DNA from 3 places in the Bacillus sp. XB1 genome. Region 2 is predicted to be linked to each of the others. Evidence: riboswitches for the same ligand, from Rfam matches in the RefSeq annotation. Region 2 holds a riboswitch; each other region holds the start of a gene.
What was found. A riboswitch is a leader RNA that binds a small molecule or an ion and turns the genes downstream of it on or off. The one in region 2 is predicted to bind S-adenosylmethionine.

Region 1 (7,831 bases), on a different contig from region 2:
ACTGGGCAAGTTATTCATTCAGAAGGTGGATTTAAAAGATAAAAAAGAAGGCATCTCACCAGGGTGAGATGCCTTCTTTTTTAATCTTTCTTCAATCTTCGTGCAACACCATTCCCTAAAGACTGTAATCCTTGAACGAGGATAATTAAAATAAAGACGGTTGCATACATTACTTCAGGCTCGTAGCGTAAATGTCCGAAGCGGTATGCTAAATCCCCTAGCCCGCCAGCACCTACAAGGCCAGCCATTGCTGTTGCGCCGATTAAGCCGATCGTTGCGATTGTTAATCCGAGTACAAGGGAGGAACGAGCTTCTTTCACCATGACGTGCCAAATGATTTTTATAGTAGAGACTCCCATCGCTTGGTAGGCTTCAATGACACCGCGATCGACTTCTAGTAAAGCTGTCTCCATTAAACGTGCGATATAAGGGGCTGTGAAGACGACAAGCGGTACGATAACACCTTGCACGCCAATGGACGTTCCCATTAGAAATTTTGTAAAAGGTAAAATAAAGAATAATAGAATGATAAATGGAAGAGAGCGAATGATATTAATAATTGTATTAAGAATAGGATAGATGATTTTATTTTCACGCTGCCCACCAGGTCTCGTTAAAACAAGTGTGACGCCAAGTGGTAATGCAATAAGGATCGAGATGAGTAATGAGATAGATGTCATTTGAAAGGTTTGGATTGTGGCTTCCCATATGACTTTACCCCATTCATCCAAAAAGGACTTGTTTCCCATAATCTGTTCTACCTCCTTCTACGATGATTCCTTGCTCTTGTAAAAATGATAAAGCATGGTGGATTTCATTTTGTTCCCCTTGCATATGAACGACTAGTTTCCCATATGCTTCATGTTTTAACTGCGTAATATTACCGGATAAAATATTCGGATACACTTGGAAACGTTTTGTGGCAACGGCTAAGGCAGGTTCCCCTGAAGTAGTGCCAATAAATGAAAGTGTTACAATTTCTCCAGTACTTTGTAGTTCTTTCTGTACCTCTTTTGGAATTTTCGCTGCAAATGCGCTATTTACAAATTTCTTCGTGGTTACATGTTGTGGGTTTGTGAAAATATCTTTTACAGTCCCACTTTCGACTACAGATCCATGTTCCATAACAGCAACGCGGTCACATATACGCTGGATGACATTCATTTCATGTGTAATGAGTAAAATCGTAATTCCGATTTCTTCGTTAATCTTTAATAACAAATCAAGGATAGAATCGGTTGTTTCGGGATCTAATGCGCTCGTTGCTTCATCACTTAATAACACTTCAGGTTCATGTGATAGCGCACGAGCAATTGCAACACGCTGTTTTTGACCACCAGAAAGTTCGCTTGGATACGCATCTTTTCGATTAAAAAGATCGACAATGCGTAAATACTTTTCTACTCTTTTTTCAATTTCTGCTTTTGGAATGCCAGCAAGCCGTAACGGTAATGCGATATTTTCATAAACGGTAACAGTTTTAAGTAAATTGAATCCTTGGAAGATTATTCCGATTTTTTGTCTCGCTTTTGCTAGTTCTTTTGTCGATAACGTTGTTAAGTCTTGTTCGTTTACAATGATATTTCCTGTCGTTGGTTTTTCTAATAAATTTACACATCGAATCAATGTACTTTTACCAGCGCCACTATATCCAATGATTCCAAATACCTCGCCTTTTTCTACTTTAAGGGAAGTAGACTTAAGAGCCTCAACATTCCCTTTTTTTGTTGTAAATACTTTGGATATGTTTTTTAATTCAATCATTATCGTCAGCTCCTACCAAGATGGTAAAACTGAACCATCAAATTTTTTCTCGATAAACTCTTTTACTTCCTTAGACTGATAAGCTTTCTTTAATTTATTTACAACGGCATCATCTTTATTTTCAGTACGAACAACGACCCAGTTCACATATGGTGAATCTTTTCCTTCGCGGAAGATAGAATCTTTCGCTGGACTTAATTTTGCACCTAATGCAAAGTTTGTGTTAATTGCAGCTGCTTTCACTTCACTTAGTTGCGTTGGTAATTGAGATGCCTCTAATTCGACAATCTTTAATTTTTTTGGATTTTCAATTACATCTTTTGCAGTCGCTTTTTCTGTAGCCTTTGGATCAACTTTTAAAACCCCTGCTTTTTCAAATAATTTTAAAGCTCGAAGTTCATTCGTTGGGTCATTTGGTACAGCAATTGCGTCGCCCTCTTTTAAGTCTTTTACATCTTTTATATCTTTAGAATATACGCCCATAGGGAATGTTACTGTTGAAAATACTTCAGCTAATTTCATATTGCGTTCAGCTTTAAATACATCTAAATACGATTTCGTTTGGTAGCTATTTACATCAAGGCTTTTTTCATCTAAAGATACGTTTGGCGCTACATAATCATTAAATACTTTTATATCAATTTCGAGACCATCTTTTGCTGCAACTTCTTTTACCTTTTCAAAAATTTGTTCATGTGGTCCACCTGTTACACCGACAGTAATCTTTTTCTCGTCTAATGCTTTTACCTCTTTATCTGAACTCACGCTACATGCGCCTAATAATAATACTGCTCCGCTTACAATGCTTAATAATACCTTTTTCATCTATAAATCCCCCTTCATATACGTTCCAAAATAAAAAGCACCTCCCAAAAATAAGAGAGGTGCCGAATAGACGAAATAGATTCCTCTCTTATCTTCCAAAACGAAAACTCGTTTTGCAGGAATTAGCACCTTAGCTTATACGTCATAAGCTCGGTTGCCGGGCATCATCGGGCCAGTCCCTCCGCCACTCTTGATAAGAGTATGTGTATGTAGTTTTGAATATGGTACTAATAGTAAATCGTATAAAAAGAATTGTTAATGATATTTTCTGAATATATTTTATTTTAAGATAATCGAAACATTCCCCTTTTTATGTCCTTTTTCTACATATATATGAGCTTCAGCAATTTCTTCTAATCGGTAAGTTCTATCAATAACAGGTTTTAGCTTTCCTGTTTCAGCTAGTTGTTTTAGTAGGTTCATATCTTCTTTACTGACCTTTGCCATCATTCCGTTCACAGATACATATTTTCCATTAGGCATTAATGCATCTGTACAAAGAGACTTTTTATATTTTCCAACTGCATCAAATATAATATCGTAGTGCTCGCCCTGCTTAGTAAAATCTTCTTTCATATAATCAATTACGTTGTCTGCCCCTAAAGCTGTTACTAATTCGAAATTCGAACTACTACAAATGGCTGTGACAGTCGCCCCGAAGTATTTAGCAAGTTGTATGGCAGCTGTCCCTACTGACCCAGAGGCGCCGTATATAAGTACTCGTTGCCCTTTTTTTATCTGTCCTTTTCTAAGGAAGTGCAATGCTGAAGTTCCGCCGAAAGGAATAACGGCAGCTTCTTCATATGTCACATTGGTAGGTTTTAATGCTATTAATCCACTTTCATGCACGCATGTGTATTCCGCATAACCACCAAGGTTTAGTTCTGTTAATGCAAAAACTTGATCTCCTTTTTTAAATTGTGTTACATCTGTTCCAATGTCTTCGATTTCACCGGATAACTCTACGCCAAGTATAGGTTTTCTCGGTTTTCTGAAACCTAATATGATCCGCATAGGAATCCAAAATAAGAGGGGGCTATTAAAGCCACGTATTCTACAATCTCCAGTCGATACACTTGTTGCGTGAATTTTAACTAATACTTCATTTTTTTTAGGTTTAGGCTTTTCTACATTTTGAAGCTGGAGAACATTAGGTGGTCCGTACTTTGTACAAATAATCGCTTTCATAATGACCTCCTGAAATGAGTTGTTATTATTTACATCATATTTAAACTTTTTCTCAAACATGTTGTTATATAGGAAATAAATTTAAAGATAAATATTACGAATTATATAGATTTCATAGGAAAAGAGATGATATTATTTTTGGGAAGGAGGGGACGTTATGAAAAAACTTATTTTAATTTCAAGTTTAGTACTTGCAGTCGGTCTAGGAGTAGGGTGTAGTAATGAGAAAACAAAAAAGACTGACGAACCGAAAAAAGAAGCTGTGCAGAAAGAAAAGGAATTAACAGCGAAGGATGTTTTTAATAAAGCGAATGAAGCTTTTAAAAACGAAGAAAATGTAACGATGACATATGATGTGGGAATAAAGGCTGAAGGAACAGAGATGAATGTAATAAAGGCTAAAATGCAACTAGAGCCGAAGAAAAGAAATTCTCGTTCTGAAATGAATGTTTCTGGTACAGAGGTTGTTGTTTATGATGTGGGTGGCAAAATTGCTGGTCAGTTAAAAAATCCTAATACGGGTGAAATTATGTCTGTACCAGAGGAACAATTGAATGCTAACGGAATGAACGCGACTCAAGGAATGGTAGATAATTTAGAGATTCCATCGGAAATTTTAAATAAAGTGAAGATGGAGAAAATTGGAGATAATTATAAGCTGAAGTTTGCATTAAAAGGGCAAGAGACAGAGAGTATGCTAGCTAGTATGGATGAAAAGCAGAAACAAATGCTACAAGGCCAAAATGCAAAGATAGAAGAAATAGATGGGGAATATATTATTACAAAAGATTTTAAATATGAATCAGCAAAGATAGATATGGTTATGAGTAGCAATGGTGAGGATAAAGCGCACATTATTACGGATGCAAAGTTTACATCGTATGATAAATTTGATCCAATACAATTGCCAGCAGCAAAGTAATCACTGTCAAGAGAGGTACCTGAAAGAAAGGGTATCTCTTTTTGTTGCTAATAAGGAGAGTGTCCTTTGAAAAAAAGAAAGATAGCAGCGGTCATTGTCGCATATACGGTTTTGCTTGCAACGTCTGTACATACGTATAAAAAACAAATTGATCATCCTATTATGAGTGATGTAGGTAAATTGCTTCCGACAAAAATAAAACGTGTTGAAAGTGCTACGGAAGAGCACTCGTTAATAAAATTAGTGCGAGATGCAAAAGTTTCAGGAGAGAAAATTTCCATTGCAGGCATGCAACATAGCCAAGGAGGACAGACATATTATCCGAATGGCACGATGCTCGATATGAAAGGATATAATAAAATATTAGAATTTGATCCAGAGAAGAAGCGGATTACAGTTCAAAGTGGTGTCACCTGGAATGATATTCAGAAGAAAATAAATCCTTATGGCCTTGCGGTACAGGTCATGCAGTCTCAAAATATTTTTACTGTTGGCGGTTCATTAAGTGTAAATGTACACGGGCGTGATATTCGTCATGAGGCACTGATTGATACAGTAGATTCATTTAGATTGTTAATGGCAGATGGCACGGTACGTAATGTAAGTAGAGAAGAAAATGCAGAGTTATTTCCATATGTCATTGGGGGTTACGGTTTATTTGGAGTTATTTTAGATGTGACGCTGAAGTTAACAGATGATGAATTATATGAAATGCACACGAGAATGATAGATTATAAAGAATACGCATCTTATTTCAAAGAGAAAGTGAAAAGAGATGAGAATGTTCGTATGCACTTAGCGCGTATTTCTGTTGCTCCAAATTCATTTTTAAAAGAGATGTATGTGACAGATTATACTTTGGCACAAAATCAAAATATGAGAGAAGAGTACAGTGAATTAAAGGAAGAAAATATTATAGCTGCACCGAAATTTTTACTTGGGTTATCACGTTATAGTGATTGGGGAAAGAATACATTTTGGGATATACAAAGAGGTTATTTTGAACGTACAGATGGAAAGTATGAGACGCGTAATAATGTTATGAGATCAGATAGTGCTTTTATGGAATATGAAAATCCAAATAGGACCGAAGTGTTACAAGAATACTTTGTGCCTATAGATGCTTTCACAGAGTATATAGATGATTTACGTAACGTATTAAATGAAGATGAGTTTAATTTACTCAACATTACGATTCGTTACGTGGAAAAGAATGAAAATGCAGTTTTGTCCTATGCGAAAGATGATATGTTTGCGCTGGTTCTTTTGATTAACCAGGGACGCTCAGAGAGTGAGATAAAGAAAACAGAGGATGTCATTCGAAAGATGATTGATGTTACTTTAAAGCATAATGGTAGTTACTATTTGCCGTATTATTCTTATCCAACGAAAGAGCAGTTAAAGAGGGCATATCCTCGCATTGAAGAATTTCTCAAGAAAAAGAAGGAAATAGATTCAGAAGAGAGATTTGTGAATTTATTTTATAGGGAGTATACGAAATGACATATAGAAGATTTGTGGCTTCGCAAAGTATCATCATGATGGCAGGAAGTATGGTATTTCCTTTTTATATATTATTGCTTCGAAACGTTGGAAATAGCTTCTCGCAATTTGGCTGGGCGTATGGCTTATTTGCTTTAACATCAGCACTTGTATATCCACTAGTGGGAAAGGTATCTGATCAAGTAGGGGATAAAAAATTATTAATCATATACGCTTGGTCCATGGCAATCTTAATGCTTTGCTTTCCAATTGCCACGGAAGTTTGGCATGTGTATATTCTTCAAATTGTAATGGGCGTTTTAGGTGCTGTGCAGCGTAATACTGAGAAGACTTCGTTAGCACGAAAGGTTGCGCAGGAAAAGGCTGGTTATGAGATTGGAAAATACCATGTGTGGACATCCATTGGCGGAGCAGTAGCGGTTATTGCCACGGGATATTTAGTAGATTTCTTTACGATTGGTACAATTTTTTATATTGCATCTATTCTATATGTAGTGAGCGGGATTGTATTAAGTAGTAAAAAAATATAACTATTCCTATTTTCACCTTAATAACCTTTATTTGTTATACTAAAAGGGAATACAAAAGAAAAGGGGACAGTGCCTTTGATGAAATTTGTAGTTTTAGCTATTCTTACTTTGTTTTTGATTCCATGGACAAGAAGTAGTAGTAAGCTTCGAGCAGTGGATAAGAAGGGAGATAAGAAGGTTGTAAAGGGTAAGAAATCATCTATTTTAGTTATTCCTGTTTTATTTTGGATAGGTATTGCAATCTATGAATACTTTTGGCTAATTGATGATCGAGTAGATTCGATTCTTACTCATTATTCTGTTGCAGTAGCAATTTTAATTGGGCTTGTTTTATTTTCACAAGATCAAATAGGGAAATTAGAAGGTACATTAAAAGGACTTCTAATGTTTATTTTACTCGCAAGTTACGGCTACTTTGGTTATTTGCACGATATAGTAATCTCGCAAAAGAAATATGATTCTGTTGTTAAGGTAGAGAAAGATATTTCAGAGCCATTTACTGAAAATGACCAGCCGTTTACAGTGCCGCCAAAGACAGCGGAGAATAAGATGAAAAAAGTATTTGGTGATATTCCAAAAGTAGCTTATTTTGAGCTAGGAGAATTAACGCCACAAATGGTAAACGGCGAGGCTTTATATGTAGCGCCGATTGAAGTTTCAGGATTTTTTAAAGCGCGTAAAGCTGAGACAATTCCAGGGTACGTAACGATGTCAGGTACGAATCCTGATGCGGAAGCGAAACTGCACCTCGGTTATAAAATGAAATATGTGCCAAGCATGTTTTTTGGTAATAATTTAGAGCGTGTGGTAAGGCAAGCAGAACCAAATTTAATCTTTAAAGGAAAACCTAAATTTGAGGTTGATGATAAAGGAAAACCATATTATACAATGACGTATGGTGAATTTATTTCAGGAAGATCTGGATTTGAGGTAGAAGGTGTTGTCGTAGTAGATGCACAAACAGGTGAAGTGAAAAGATATGATAAAGGAAAGGCACCTAAATTTGTTGATGGTGTATTAAATCATGAGACTGCATCTACGTTAAATACGTACTTTGGCAAATATATTCACGGATTTTGGAATACGAAATTCTCGCAAA
Region 2 (7,831 bases):
TCGTAAAGTGTTTAATCCAGCGGAAGAAGAGGTTGCTGGAGAGGACTTGGTCGGTGTGTTACTCGTTTATGAAAATAGTGAGACATATATGTATAATGTAATGAATAGTAGCCAAGTTTTTCGTAAATATAAAACGAATGCAACGTATTTTCAGGTAGGGTGCGGAATTTATGCGGGCTTGTCTAGTTTACTTTTAGATCAATTTGAACAAGGTGCTTATTACGTCGAGGAGTTGTTATTAAATACAGAAAGTAAGTACGGTGAGTATTTAAATTTATATATGAAGGATTTTGTAATAGGGCATAATAATTTTACTGATGGATTGTTACATGATAGGGTAAGGTGGATATAAGTTGTTACTAAAAGGAAGGAGAGATCTCCTTCCTTTTAGTATTATAAGGTTAAATATTGCCCTGAAAGCAATTTCATACTTATACTTTAAGGAGATAACAATGAAAGTTTTTTGTATCGATCAAGGGGAGTTTTTATATGAACAAATACAAGAGCTTGATTTATGAAGAAAGAAGAGCCTTAAAGGTATTTATATTATTATTTTATATTATATTCTTTTTATATGACGCTATATATTATTTTGTATATCCTGCTATGAATATTAGTGGAACAGCGGTAGGGTGGCCAGAAGGTAGTCTTGGGATAGGTGTGCCTATATTTGTAATAGCATTATTTCCTATTTCTATATATCTTCAAAAAAGAGGGTATGTATATTCTGTAAAATATTTATTTTTATTTGGATACATGTTTATCAATCTTGTTAATAATTTAATGATTTATTTGCGAACGGATAGACCTTTTGAACATGGTAGTATGGTAGAAATGCTGTTAATTTTATTTGCCCCAGTTTTCGTGAATAGAAAATACTTTTATTTAGTTTCCTTTAGTGTAATTGGAAAGTACGTATTTTTCACATTGCTATTACAAGATTTAAAAGTGATAATTCCACTTGTTTTATGTGTATTTTATTTCATTATTTCACATTCTTTATTAAAACGATTTCAATCTTATGTAAGAACAGTGGTTGAAATGATGAACAATATGAAAGAGACGGAAAATTTAGCTGTGATTGGGACTATGTCTACAACAATTGCCCATGAAATTCGAAATCCACTAACAGCGTTAAAAGGGTTTACGCAAATGCAAAAAGAAAGAAATCCAACTGATACGATGAGCTACGACATTATGCTACAAGAAATTGAAAGGGTTAATGGATTTGTTAGTGAATTGATGTTGTTAGGGAAACCAAAGCCAACAAATTATGAAAGGTGTAATATACGAGACACCCTTCTATATGTTGTGCATCTAATGGAAAGTTATGCAACGCAATATAGAGTTAAATGTAATTTACAAGTAGATGGAAATCTACCGGCTATAAACGGTGATGATAAGCAATTAAAACAAGTGTTATTAAATATCATTAAAAATGGAATAGAATCAATGCCAGAGGGTGGAGAAATTCATATCCGTGCATATCAAAAAACGCAAGGACATTTGTGTATTTCTGTTGAAGACCAAGGATGTGGTATAGAGAATGAGAAGTTAGAAAAAATCGGCAAGGCGTTTTACACAACAAAGGAGAATGGTACAGGACTTGGATTAATGATTACATATAAAATTATTAAGGAACATCAAGGGAGTATCACGATCCAAAGTAGTCTAGGAGTAGGAACGAAAGTAGAAATTTTTCTGCCGACCGTTTAATGTATTTGAGAAAAGATTTTTCAGAAAAGTGTTCTTGTTGTGTAAATATAAACATTTTATAAAATGTTTCAAGAAGGGTTTTTTTTATAAAATACTTCGTTTATAATGGAGGAAAATATCGACATGAGATTGATTGCTCATGTAACGGTTCAGTAGTGTTATGAAAAGATAAGAAGGGGTGCACGCGCATCCTTTTTTCTATGCAGATATTATGAAAGAGGTGGTATGATGGAATTAACATTAAATTCGACTGTATGTTTACACACGATTCAATTTCGAAAAGAGCAAAAGAATTATACTGTAAAAGACACAATTACAGGAGAAAAGTATGAAATGCCGCCACTTTGGATTGATGCATTGGCAATGATGCGTGACGGTTTTTTATTGGGGGAAATTGAGGAGAAATTAAAAGAAGAGTATCCATCCGAAGAAGTGAATATGTTAGCATTCACGAAGCAACTGTTAGAACTAGAACTTGTTGAAATGGTAGATGGGGAAGAAATAGCTTGTACAAAGAAGAAAGAGAAGGATTATTTAGCTTGGTTACGTCCTCATGTTGAGCAATTCTTTCTTAATTTAAATAAAAAAAATAGAAGCAAAGGTCAATGATGATCTTTGCTTTTTTGTATAGTTTGTTTAAAAAATTACAGCAAATGCTCTTGCAAAAGCACCGTCGCTATCTTTAATTTTTAAAGGTGCTGCTGAGAAGAAGAAACGTTTCGTGTGAATGGCATCTAAGTTTGTTAAGTTTTCGATTAAATAAATATTATTCCCAAGTAGTATGTGATGAATTGGTGATGTTGCTGTCGTTACCTCATCAGGAGAAATAAAATCTAAACCGACAGATTTTACTTTTAATTGTACTAGTTCCTCGGCTAATTCTTCAGAAAGATAAAAAGCTTCTTTCTCATACGCCTCCGTGTTCCATTTAGTAGATAGATTGGAATGGAAAATAACAATATCTCCTTCTTTTATATCAGCATCGTGCAGTACTTCTTTAGGTAGTTTTCGTTCTTGTACATGAGTTACATCAATAAGAACAGCTTCACCTACAAATTGATCCAGCGGTAATTGATCGATGGTCGTTGCGCCTGAAATAAAATGCGCAGGAGCATCACAATGCGTGCCAACATGAACGACAGAATGAAAATCTGTAACTTGATAGCCTGATTCTTCAACACTTGTAACAGCTTCTAGTTGTATTTTAGGTGTTCCAGGAAATTGAGACATATTATTTTCAAATGTTTGCGATAAATCAATTACTTTCATTTTACATACCTCCAATATATGTTTTTCAAATAATAAAAAGCTCATCCTTCAGTATCAAGAAAGATGAGCTTTACATGCTAATTGAGTTTTATCTTCCAAAATGCAATGCATTTTGCAGGAATTAGCACCTATTCAGTTCGTATAAACTGAGGTTGCTGGGCTTCAAAGGGCCAGTCCCTCTGCCTCTCTTGATAAAGAAGTATTCAGTTTCGGAATCTTAATTTTCTGATAGTTAAATTGTAATTCATTTCCTTTTTATGTGCAATACAAAATAGGTATTCACCCAAATAAAGCCGCTCGCATATTGTAGCTTATGTAAATAGAATGCTGCGAAGGAGTGAGTGCAGTGACAGGAAATGTATTAAATTATTATGCTGGTGGTAATACAGCTAGGGGATTTCACAATTTATACGAAGAGAATTTAAAAGGATTAGACAGATTATTTATCTTAAAGGGTGGTCCAGGAACGGGAAAATCTTCTTTAATAAAGGCAATAGGTCGTGAATGGGTTGGAAAAGGATATGATATTGAATTTTTACATTGTTCTTCTGACAATAAATCGGTTGATGGTGTAATTATCCCACAATTAAAAGTAGGAATTGTTGATGGGACATCACCGCATGTTATTGAGCCAAAAATGCCAGGAGTTGTTGAAGAGTATATAAATTTAGGAATTGCTTGGGACTCAGATAAACTAAGAAAGCAGAAGTTAGAAATTGAAAGATTTGTTTCAGAAGCAAGCAAAGCTTTTCAGTCTGCTTACGCACGTTTTAAAGAGGCATTGGTTATACATGATGAGTGGGAGAAGATATATATTGATAATATAAATTTTAATAAAGCAAATGAACTAACCGATCAGCTAATCCAGAAATTATTTGCAGATAAAAGCGGGAGACAATCGCTTGTCAAACATCGTTTTTTAGGAGCTGCAACACCGAAAGGAGCAGTTGACTTTGTTCCTAATTTAACAGAAGGGTTACCACATCGTTATTTTATAAAAGGCCGCCCAGGCTCTGGAAAATCAACGATGCTCAAAAAGTTAGCTAAGGCAGCTGAAGAAAAAGGATTTGAAGTTGAAGTATATCATTGCGGATTTGACCCGCATAGTCTTGATATGGTTATCGTAAGAGAATTAGGCTTTGCAATTTTTGATAGCACCGCACCGCATGAATATTTTCCAAGTCGTGAGGGTGATGAAATTATTGATATGTATGCCCTTATTGTTACGCCAGGGACTGATGAGAAATATGCGAAGGAAATTCGTGATGTTTCCATTCAGTATAAAGCAAAAATGAATGAGGCAATGTCTTTCTTAGCGAAAGCAAAATCGGTTCGTGATAAATTAGAACGAATTTATATTGCTGCTATGGATTTTTCAATAGTAGATGCATATAAAGAGGAGATTCAAAAAGAGTTTGAACGAATTGCTGCTACTGTAATCGAAAAGCAACAATAGAAGTTTTATTAGGCTGTCAGTAATTTCTGACAGTTTTTTTAGTATGTAGTAAAATTAATAGTGTATTGTCGAATTTCCAAGGAAATAATCAAAAAATGGAGATGTTATGAAATGAGAGAGAAAATCGAGTTGGAGTTAGAAAGAATTGAAAAAGAGAATGATGTAAAAATTTTATTTGCGGTGGAATCAGGGAGTCGTGCTTGGGGATTTCCATCGAAAGATAGCGATTATGATGTTAGGTTTGTTTATATACATCCGGTAGAATGGTATTTATCAATTCATGACAAACGTGATGTAATTGAATATCCAATTAGTGATGATTTAGATATAAGTGGTTGGGATATTAAAAAGGCGTTGCAACTATTCGCGAAGTCGAACCCAGCTTTACTTGAGTGGATTCGATCACCAATTTTTTATTCGAAAAACTCTAATTTTCCAGAACTACTTCAACAGATGAGTGAGAAGAATTTTGATCCAAAAGCAACGATATATCATTATTTACATATGGCGTCGAAAAATTATCGTGAATTTTTGCAAGGTGAGAATGTAAAGCTGAAAAAGTACTTTTATGTATTACGTCCTATTTTAGCTTGTAAGTGGCTAGAAGAGAAAGCAACTTTACCACCTGTAGAATTTGATCGATTGATTACAGAATTACCATTAGAACGTAGTGTGTTAGATGAGATTGAAAAGTTGTTAATAAAGAAAAAAGCAGGTACTGAATTAGATGTTGGATTGAAAATTAAGGTGCTAAATCAATTTTTAGAAGAACAAATTCATTACTATGGGCAATATGTAAAAGGAATTGAAAAGGGATCAGGGATCGATATTGAAATTTTAAATACACTATTTCGAGACATGCTGTTTGGAGCATATGAAAAAGAGCACAAGTAAGTTTGTGCTCTTTTTATTTTGTAGGAATGAAGAAAACAGATATAGCTGCGATAAGACCTGCAAAGGAGAATAAGTAAAAATTCCATGCTAAGTCATATTGCATTGTCATAATAATACCGATGAGAATAGGGCCAGCAATTGCACCAACTCGGCCAAGTCCCAGTCCCCAGCCTAAGGAGGTAGCTCGGATATGTGATGGGAAGTATTGTGTTACATATGCATTTAATATTTGAGTAATACCGACCGATCCAATACCAGCAAGGCCAATTAAAAGATAAATGATTGTAACAGATGGCTTAATTGTTAATAGTCCGATACATATGGCTGCCATAAGATAAGAGATGCTAATAACAATTTTTGCGCCTATACGATCAGCAATTGCTCCAGCGAATAACGCACCAACAGCTGCGGTAATATTTAGCATAAGTAGAAAAGACAGACTAGATCCAAGAGGATATCCCGCCTGGCGCATCATCTGTGGTAACCAAGTATTTAAACCGTATATTAAAAACATTCCCATTATATAAGTGATCCAAAAAAGTAGTGTTGCTTTTATGTATTCTTTTGAGAATAAAGTAAAAAATCCATTTTTCTTTCGTATAGTGGATGGAGCTTGATGAGTTTTATTTTTTACATGAAATTCAATTTGAAAACGATTAAGAATTTGGTTCACTTCTTCTTGGCGATTACGTGATAATAAAAATTGAATGGACTCAGGTAAATAGCGAATAATGAAAGGAATGAGGAGTAGTGGAATCATTCCGATACCAAACATAATTCTCCATCCGAAATCTTCTAACATAAACATAGACAAAATAGCACCTAATACGATACCTAAAGGATAGCCAGTAAACATAAGAGCATAAATAAAAGATTGCCTTTTTTTTGGTGAATATTCAACAGTAAGTGCTGAAGCCGTTGGGATAACACCGCCTAATCCGATTCCTCCTATAAATCGAGATAATCCAAATAACTCAGGAGAAGAAGCGATAGCCGCTAAACCCATTGTGATAGAAAAAAGTGCTAAACAGCATATAAGCGTCCATTTACGCCCAATTAGATCTGTAATCGTTCCAACTAGAATAGCCCCAATAAACATCCCAAATAAAGCATAGCTTGCAATTGTACCAGCGTGCGCTGGTGATAGCGCCCAGCTTTTGTCTTCTAGGAGCTTTGGTAGAACGGCACCGTAAATACCTAAATCATATCCATCAGCTAAAATGGCTAGCCAACAAATAAAAACAACAAGTTTTGTAATAGAGCTTGAAAAGATAGTTTCTGTAGATTCTAGATGAGGTGGAGCTGAAGGTTGCATAATATTCACCCCTTTTAATTTGTAGATGAATATATTATTTTATTTAATGTTAATATTTCCCTCCCTGTGTCGAAATTTATCTGAAAAGATTTTATAACAAATAAAGAAGTTCAACCGTAATTCTGTTGAACTTCTTTATTTGTTTACTCATTATCAACTCGTTTTAACGGTTGATCTGCTGGGCCTTCAAGAACGTCTCCCTCAATTGAAAAACGAGAACCATGGCAAGGGCAATCCCAAGTACAATCACCATTATTCCATTCAACTTCACAGCCGAGATGTGTACAAGTTGTATCGACGATATGTAATTTTCCTTCTTTGTCCTTATAAGCACCTGCTCGTTTACCGTTAACATGTACGACAGATCCTTCACCAACTTCGAGATCTTCTGGCTTACGTAATGCGGTTTCAATCTTACCTTCAATTAAATGTTTCGCAACATCAATGTTTTGGGAGAGGAACGTTTTTATATCTGGATTTGCATGGAAGCGTGATGGTGCATACAGTTCTTTATAGGGACTGTGGACTTTTAGGATGGAGTCCTTCAGTAGGTGAGCGGCAGCAGTTCCAGTTGTCATGCCCCATTTGCGATATCCAGTTGCAACAAAGATATTTGGATTTCTTTCGTTAATATGTCCGATATAAGGAAGCTTATCTAGAGTGATTAAATCTTGTGCTGACCATCTATAAGGAACTTCGTCTATTCCAAAAGTTGCTTCAGCAAAAGAATAAAGTGCTTCGTAATGAAGCATCGTATTTATTCCTTGTCCTGTTTTATGACTCTCTCCGCCAATCAAAATTAATTTTTCTCCATTGTTTGTTATATAGCGTAAGGAGCGCTTTGGATCATCAATACTTAAATACATGCCACCTGGATAATCCGTTTTTGCTTTTATTGCAAGAGCGTAGGAGCGTTCTGCGTACATTCGCGTAAAGAAAAAGCTATTTGCATCATAAAAAGGAAAATGTGAACAAGAGACGACATATTCACAAGTGATATGATGGCCCTCTTTTGTAATTATTTGTGGATGATCTCCCTTTTCCACATCCATAGCTGTTGTTTGTTCGTAGAGCTTTCCGCCCATCTCCACAAACTTTTCTAAAAGTGTTTTTAAATAAAGAAGGGGATGGAATTGTGCTTGATTTTTCATTATAAGCGCAGATTGTACTGGAATAGGAAT
Region 3 (7,831 bases), on a different contig from region 2:
GAAACTTTATCACATACATTGTATATTAGTCTTAATTTTCTGTATATAACTTTTAAGAAAAATGGTGATACAATATATGAATGATAAGAGAAGAGAGGATGAAGATTAACATATGTACGTTACTGTAACAGAAGCAGCATATAAAAAGATTATGGATACGATTCCAAGTGAAGCGAAATATATAAAGTTATTTTACGATAATGAGGGTTGCGGTTGTGTCATGAGCGGAATCATCGATTTAGTAGCTGTAGCAGAGAAAGATGAGCGCGATGTGGATATTGAATCAAGCACAATGAACTTTATCGCTGATCGTACAAAGCTTGTATTTATGGACGATAAGTTAACGGTTGATTGGCATGAAGGTGGAGGAACTTTTCAGTTGAAGAGCCCAAGCCAGTTTTATAATCCAAATATGAAGTTACACGTTCGAATATAGTAAAGGAAAGGTGATTCCAAAATGTATTTTGGAATCACCTTTTTTATTTTATAAGTCGCTATTATTGTCGATTTTTGTTGATAAGTCGATATATTGAAAAAATCGCTGATATAAATGGAGTTGCGCTGATATATTTGGGAAATCGCCGATATATTCAGAAAATCGCCGATATAATTTCATTTACTAAAACGTTTCAAAAGTAAAAAGATTTTTTCACATAATGAAATGTACATGTGATTGAATTTTCTGTATAATCTTCTTTGCGGAGGGGATACGCATGAGAAGATGGGGAATTGAGTTGTTAATTTTAAGTGTTGTTATTATTTGGGGGATTAACTATACAATTGCGAAGTATGGACTTTTAGAATTTACAGCAATTGAGTTTACTGCACTTCGCATGATGGCGGCGGCACCGCTTCTGTTACTCCTTACCTTTTTTATTGAAAAGTCGATTTATATGGAGCGAAAGGATATACCTAGATTAATTATCGTTAGCATTGTAGGTATTGTACTGTATCAAACGTTATTTATGGAAACTGTCAAATATACATCTGCTACAAATGCCTCTTTACTCATTTCTATTTCACCTATTTTTACAACTGCATTTGCGATTTTCTTGAAACAAGAAAAGTTTTCTTCTCGAAAGTTAATCGGTTCTATGACTGCCTTTGTTGGTGCAGCATTAGTTTTAGTAGCAGGACATTCGCTTACTAGTTCTTTTTATGGCAATGGAATTGGACTGATTACATCAATATGCTGGGGGCTTTATCCTGTTTTAGCAGGACCATTAATTAAAAAATATTCAGCATTACGTGTTACAGCATGGTCTGCATTAGTGGGTGCGATTCCGCTATTATTGTTAAGTGGTCCACATGTGTTTGTCATGCCATTTCACATTACTCACGGAATGACACTATTTGCTTTACTATATTCTATTTTCTTTGTAACAGTATTTGGTCTAGTAATGTGGTATGTTGGTGTTCAAAAAATTGGGGCGTCACATACGATGGTATATATGTATATAACGCCGCTTGTAGCGGTTTTATTTGCAGCTGTCTGGGCAAATGAATATGTATCGTTTCAACAAATCATCGGTGGAATTATCATTTTTGTCGGTCTATGGTTTGTGAAATCGGAGAAAGTAAAAGTTCATTCTATTGCAGGGGAACCTATATCAAAATAGGAAAACAGATCACCTATGATCTGCTTTCCTATTTTTTTATTTTTGGTAAGAAGATGAGAAATAAGATAGCAGTAATAAGTGGAATTAAGTTTAAAAATGGAATACGGAAGAGTGTAATAAGAATAATACCTGGAAGAAGAACACCGAGGACAGCGTAAAAAATGCTATGGTTTTTCGTGTACCAATACAATGAAAGTCCAATAAGTGCAGGGATAATGAGGTGAATGAGAGCCATTAAAAAATAAATCATTAGACGCCCCCTTTATTTGTGTGCTTATTACATCATATCCGTATGTTCATAGATTGATATCATTTTTTTCATAAATGGACGAAAAAAGTTTGAAAAACCGTCACAAAATATGAGAATATGATGTTTGAAATCTTGTATAATATTATTTCCTAAAAATATTTAAACAACATAAACATACTGTTTATGTTGTTTTTAATTTGAGTGAAATGGATTTAAGGAATATGAATTTGAAAGAAATTTTTTGTTGGATAGATAAAAATTACTGAAGAGGAGAACAGCATGATTAGTATGTCATTAAGGTCGTTTAAAATTCAATCGTATTATATACTAGGTATTCTTTTACTAGGCTGGATGGTAACACCGTTTTCAGCACATTTTTTAGGTGCAGGAATTGGACTTATCGTAAGTATGTATTGCGTTTGGCTTTTAGGGAGAAGAATTGAGAAGCTTGGAGATAGTATTGTAAAGAAGACGAAAGCACCGACACTCGGTATGTTTAACCGTTTTGCAGCTGCAATTTTGGGTGCTATTATTATGTACGAAATTGAGCACCACATGGTTATGTGGGCATTTGCAGTAGGGATTTTGGGTGGGTATTTCTTAATTGTTGTTAATTTAGGATACTATAGCATGAAAGATGAGAAAGAACTAACAAAGAGCTAAAAAAGGTAAAAGACTTCTTTTTAGATGGAATAGATGATCCAGCCACGGATAGAAGCGGTCAGGGCCTTTTTTAGCCCCATACGATGTGAAACCCAGTAGGGATATAATGTATATATTCGAAGCTGTAATTTTATAATCTAGGTCACAGATGAAGAGATTAGCGTTTCACTTTATATAAGATATAGAAAGAAGCTTACGTTTTCACGTAAGCTTCTTTTTTATGTAAGTGTGTGTAACCGTTAAGCCGCATTGGGTTTTGTCGGTGAGTACGCGAAACTTTACGGTTACACGACACTTATTCATATGAGTAAAGGGTTATTCCAACAGAAAGTTTTAATTTAAGCGATTGGACCGCCTAAGTTAATAATGTCTTCAGATACGCTGTCGAACTTTTTGAAGTTAGCTTTGAATTCATTTGCAAGTTCGATTGCTTTTGCTTTGTAAGCAGCTTTATCAGCCCAAGTTTGTTCAGGCATTAACACTTCGTCAGGTACACCTGGTACGTGAAGTGGAACTTCAAGACCGAAGATGTCATGTTTAGCTGTTTCAGTTTTCGCAAGTTCACCGTTTAATGCAGCTTGAATCATTGCACGAGTGTAACCTAAGTTCATACGTTTACCAACGCCGTATTCGCCACCAGTCCAGCCAGTGTTTACTAAGAATACTTTCGCATCGTGTTTCTCAATTTTTTCACCAAGCATTTCAGCATAGCGAGATGCATCAAGTGGTAAGAATGGTGAACCGAAGCAAGTTGAGAATGTTGCTTGCGGAGATGTAACACCGCGCTCTGTTCCTGCTAGTTTACTAGTGTAACCACTTAAGAAATGATACATAGCTTGTTCTTTTGATAACTTACTGATTGGAGGTAATACGCCAGATGCATCAGCAGTTAAGAAAATGATTGTATTTGGGTGTCCAGCAACACTTGGCAGTACGATATTGTCGATCGCATGCATAGGGTATGCAGCACGAGTATTTTCTGTTAAAGTAGTATCGTTATAGTCTGCGATACGCGTTTGGTCATTAATGATAACGTTTTCTAAAACAGATCCAAATGTGATTGCATCGAAAATTTGTGGTTCTTTCTCGTGAGAAAGGTTTACACATTTCGCGTAGCAACCGCCTTCAATATTGAATACACCGTTATCAGACCAACCGTGCTCATCATCACCAATTAATTTACGGTTTGGATCAGCAGATAATGTTGTTTTACCTGTTCCAGATAAACCGAAGAATAATGCTACATCGCCTTCTTCACCTACGTTTGCAGAACAGTGCATAGAAAGAATATCTTGTTCAGGTAATAAGAAGTTCATAATAGAGAAGATTGATTTTTTCATTTCTCCAGCGTATTCTGTACCACCAATTAATACGATGCGTTTTTCGAATGAAACCATAATGAATGCTTCAGAGTTTGTACCGTCAACAGCTGGATCAGCTTTGAAATTCGGTGCAGAAACAATTGTGAATTCTGATTCATGAGTCGTTAATTCTTCTTCAGTTGGACGAATGAATAATTGATGTACAAATAAATTGTGCCATGCATATTCGTTAATAACTTGAATTGGTAGGCGGTAATTGCGGTCAGCGCCTGCAAATCCTTTGAAGACGAATAACTCTTCTTTTTCTTTTAAGTATTCTAAAACTTTAGTATATAATTTATTAAAATGTTCTTCAGAAATCGGTTGGTTCACAGCTCCCCAAGCAATTTTGTCAGCAACCGATGCTTCTTTCACAATAAATTTATCTTTAGGAGAACGTCCTGTATATTTTCCTGTTGAAGCAGAAACGGCACCAGTAGAAGTTAATTTCCCTTCATTTCGCATTAATACTTTTTCCACTAATTGCGGAACACTTAGTTGAATCTGTGCATTGCTTCCGTTCAATAATTCGTGTAAACCAATTTGGACATTCACAGTACTCATATTTATATACCATCCTTTTCATTTAATGAAATATTTCTCGTAATCCCCAACAAGAGTATAACACAATTATATAAATAATGTATACTATTTATTTCTTTTTGTTTGTGTGAATGCATTATTTCCCTATTAATATTTCATTTCAGGCGTATTGAGAAAAACTTTCAGGAAAATGTGAATATTAATTGACAAATGAATATCATTTCTTTAGTATAGGTTGGGACGGATACTCTCTTATCCCGAGCTGGCGGAGGGACAGGCCCGATGAAGCCCAGCAACCTCACTTGTATTGATAAATGCAGGTGAATAGGTGCTAAAACCTGTGCGAGGCTACAGGTCTCGAACGATAAGAGCGAAGGGCAAAAAGCAGTATGCAAGTAGCAAATTAAACCTTTCCTCTATGTAAAGTAGGAAAGGTTTTTCTGTATGCTTGTGTGGGAGAATAAATGTATGTCGCAGTTTGTGGCAAATTAAGGATGAGTTCCGTACAATATATACAATTACTGTAGGGAGGTTTACCACATGACAAAAAAACGTCATCTGTTCACATCTGAGTCTGTAACTGAAGGACATCCAGATAAAATTTGTGACCAAATTTCTGATTCAATTTTAGATGCGATCTTATCAAAAGACGCAAATGCACGTGTAGCTTGTGAAACAACTGTAACAACTGGTTTAGTATTGGTAGCGGGGGAAATTACGACTTCTACTTACGTAGATATTCCGAAAATCGTTCGTGAAACAATTCAAGGCATTGGTTACACACGCGCAAAATACGGATTCGATGCAGAAACTTGTGCTGTTTTAACATCTATCGATGAGCAGTCTGCTGACATCGCTATGGGTGTTGACCAAGCGCTAGAAGCACGCGAAGGTCAAATGACTGACGCTGAGATTGAGGCAATTGGTGCAGGAGACCAAGGTTTAATGTTTGGTTTTGCATGTAATGAAACACAAGAATTAATGCCACTTCCAATCTCGCTTGCTCACAAATTAGCTCGCCGTTTAACTGAAGTACGTAAAGATGATACATTATCATACTTACGTCCAGATGGAAAAACGCAAGTTACAGTTGAGTATGATGAAAATGGTAAACCAGTACGTGTTGATACTATCGTAATTTCTACACAACATCACCCAGATGTTACATGGGAAGAAATCGATCGCGACTTAAAAGAGCACGTAATTAAAGCTGTAGTACCAGCAGAATTAATGGATGGAGAAACGAAATTCTTCATTAATCCAACTGGCCGCTTCGTAATTGGTGGACCACAAGGTGATGCTGGTTTAACAGGACGTAAAATCATCGTTGATACTTACGGTGGATACGCTCGCCACGGTGGCGGTGCATTCTCTGGTAAAGATGCAACGAAAGTTGACCGTTCTGCAGCATATGCAGCTCGTTATGTTGCGAAAAACATCGTAGCAGCTGGTCTTGCTGAAAAAGCAGAAGTACAACTTGCATACGCAATCGGTGTAGCACAACCAGTATCAATTTCAGTTGATACATTCGGCACTGGTAAAGTATCTGAAGACGTACTAGTAGAACTAGTTCGTAACAACTTCGATCTTCGCCCGGCTGGTATTATTAAAATGTTAGACTTACGTCGCCCAATTTACAAACAAACAGCAGCTTACGGCCACTTCGGACGTACTGATGTAGATCTATCATGGGAACGTACAGACAAAGCTGCAGCTTTAAAAGAGCAAGCTGGTCTATAATATATGAAAAAAAGCTTTGCGCGGTGAGCGCAAAGCTTTTTTTATTTATAATTACGTTGGAATAAAGCGAAGAGTTCAATGTCATGCCAAGTGCCGTTGCGGAATATAGCTTCTTTACAAGTTCCTTCATGTTGAAAACCAAGTGATTTATATAATTTAACTGCTCTATCGTTAAAAGAAAATACTCGTAAAGAAAGGCGATGTAAATTTAATTCTAAAAATGCATAATCCAATAATAGGGTTAAAGCTTCCTGCCCATAACCTTGCCCCCAGTAATCCTTTTTACCAATATCAATAATGCATTCAGCGTTTCGATTATACGAATCAATATGAATTAAAGAAGTAATACCAATTGGAAGATGCGTAGCTTTTTCTTCAATGATATAGCTCTTAGAGTTCGAAGAATGAATAAATTGCCGGCAAAGTTTTTCTGTGTCTTGAAAGGAATATTTATCAAGAGTGAGTGTAGTTGAACTCATAACGTCTATATCATTATGCCATTTATAATATGTTAGAATATCATCTTCGGAAAACTTTCGTAACTGGATACGGTTGGATTCAAACAATGTAAACACCCCTTTTGTATTTACTGGTTTTTGTTCATTATCTCAACACACGAACTACAATAAATTTGTCCTTCTAATTCAATATACTTTTTCATATTCGTCATGCCATTCGCCGGAAAGGGCATATGAATCCACGCTTTTTCATACGTTTGTATTTCTGTTTTACATGATTTACAAAAGATTGATTTCTTTTTGAACATATGTGATCAACCTTTCATTTGACGTGCTTTACTTGCGCAAAAGGCACTACTTAGTAAAAATAGTGTCGCGAATATAATGCTTACTAATGTAGCGTATGGAATTGCGCCTTTTAAGGAAAAGCCGACAGTGATTGAAGCGATGAATAAGAGGATAAATGTTGTTGTTAATTTTTTATAAAGTTCCATACAATGTAGACCTCCAATTTATTTTTTAGTACAAGTTTTAAAATTGAATTCTATTATGTAGAAAATATAAAGAGTAGCTAAAGATGTGTAGTCTAGGAGTATAAGAAAGTACACTTTCCTTTTTGTGGGTTAGTATACTTATATTGTATCATGGCGCATGATTGGCTTCATACATAATTGTGTAAAGGTATGTATGATAAAATGAAGAAAAGTCTTTAAGAAAGGAAAGATAAAAAATGAGTGTAACTGAACATAAAAAACAAGCTCCAAAAGAAGTGCGTTGCAAGATTGTTACGATTTCCGATACACGTACGGAAGAAACAGATAAGAGCGGACAACTATTACATGAATTGTTAAAAGAAGCGGGACATAAAGTAACTTTTTATGAAATTGTAAAAGATGATAAAGAAAGTATTCAGCAAGCGGTGTTAGCTGGTTATCATAAGGAAGATGTAGATGTTGTATTAACAAACGGCGGTACTGGTATTACGAAACGTGATGTCACAATTGAAGCAGTATCAGCGTTATTAGATAAAGAAATTGTTGGATTTGGTGAGCTGTTCCGTATGATTAGTTATTTAGAAGATATCGGAAGCAGCGCAATGTTAAGTAGAGCGATTGGTGGTACAATTGGGCGCAAAGTAGTCTTCTCGATGCCAGGGTCTAGCGGAGCGGTTCGACTTGCGATGAATAAATTAATTTT

Region 1: it holds a riboswitch for S-adenosylmethionine, as region 2 does, so the genes downstream of both, ACK1U5_RS26565 (MetQ/NlpA family ABC transporter substrate-binding protein) here and ACK1U5_RS24535 (cyclase family protein) in region 2, are expected to answer to the same signal.
Region 3: it holds a riboswitch for S-adenosylmethionine, as region 2 does, so the genes downstream of both, metK (methionine adenosyltransferase) here and ACK1U5_RS24535 (cyclase family protein) in region 2, are expected to answer to the same signal.

What each region holds. Positions count from the first base shown of each region.
Region 1 covers NZ_JBNRIL010000007.1:71,360-79,190, reverse strand. The annotation lists gene ACK1U5_RS26580 (SDR family oxidoreductase) at 1-42, shown strand, start outside; gene ACK1U5_RS26575 (methionine ABC transporter permease) at 81-749, opposite strand; gene ACK1U5_RS26570 (methionine ABC transporter ATP-binding protein) at 724-1,764, opposite strand; gene ACK1U5_RS26565 (MetQ/NlpA family ABC transporter substrate-binding protein) at 1,777-2,589, opposite strand; SAM riboswitch class I at 2,675-2,789, opposite strand; gene ACK1U5_RS26560 (NAD(P)-dependent alcohol dehydrogenase) at 2,869-3,777, opposite strand; gene ACK1U5_RS26555 (hypothetical protein) at 3,935-4,699, shown strand; gene ACK1U5_RS26550 (FAD-binding oxidoreductase) at 4,766-6,202, shown strand; gene ACK1U5_RS26545 (MFS transporter) at 6,199-6,732, shown strand; gene ACK1U5_RS26540 (DUF3981 domain-containing protein) at 6,811-7,831, shown strand, end outside.
Region 2 covers NZ_JBNRIL010000005.1:78,813-86,643, forward strand. The annotation lists gene ACK1U5_RS24520 (S-adenosylmethionine decarboxylase related protein) at 1-352, shown strand, start outside; gene ACK1U5_RS24525 (ATP-binding protein) at 490-1,716, shown strand; gene ACK1U5_RS24530 (hypothetical protein) at 1,945-2,325, shown strand; gene ACK1U5_RS24535 (cyclase family protein) at 2,353-2,985, opposite strand; SAM riboswitch class I at 3,071-3,183, opposite strand; gene ACK1U5_RS24540 (PRK06851 family protein) at 3,332-4,441, shown strand; gene ACK1U5_RS24545 (nucleotidyltransferase domain-containing protein) at 4,553-5,335, shown strand; gene ACK1U5_RS24550 (MFS transporter) at 5,349-6,650, opposite strand; gene ACK1U5_RS24555 (FAD-dependent oxidoreductase) at 6,794-7,831, opposite strand, start outside.
Region 3 covers NZ_JBNRIL010000002.1:94,077-101,907, forward strand. The annotation lists gene ACK1U5_RS15715 (iron-sulfur cluster biosynthesis family protein) at 113-436, shown strand; gene ACK1U5_RS15720 (DMT family transporter) at 714-1,619, shown strand; gene ACK1U5_RS15725 (hypothetical protein) at 1,648-1,869, opposite strand; gene ACK1U5_RS15730 (ATP synthase subunit I) at 2,149-2,532, shown strand; gene pckA (phosphoenolpyruvate carboxykinase (ATP)) at 2,871-4,457, opposite strand; SAM riboswitch class I at 4,686-4,807, shown strand; gene metK (methionine adenosyltransferase) at 4,977-6,176, shown strand; gene ACK1U5_RS15745 (GNAT family N-acetyltransferase) at 6,218-6,742, opposite strand; gene ACK1U5_RS15750 (hypothetical protein) at 6,763-6,942, opposite strand; gene ACK1U5_RS15755 (hypothetical protein) at 6,949-7,128, opposite strand; gene ACK1U5_RS15760 (MogA/MoaB family molybdenum cofactor biosynthesis protein) at 7,365-7,831, shown strand, end outside.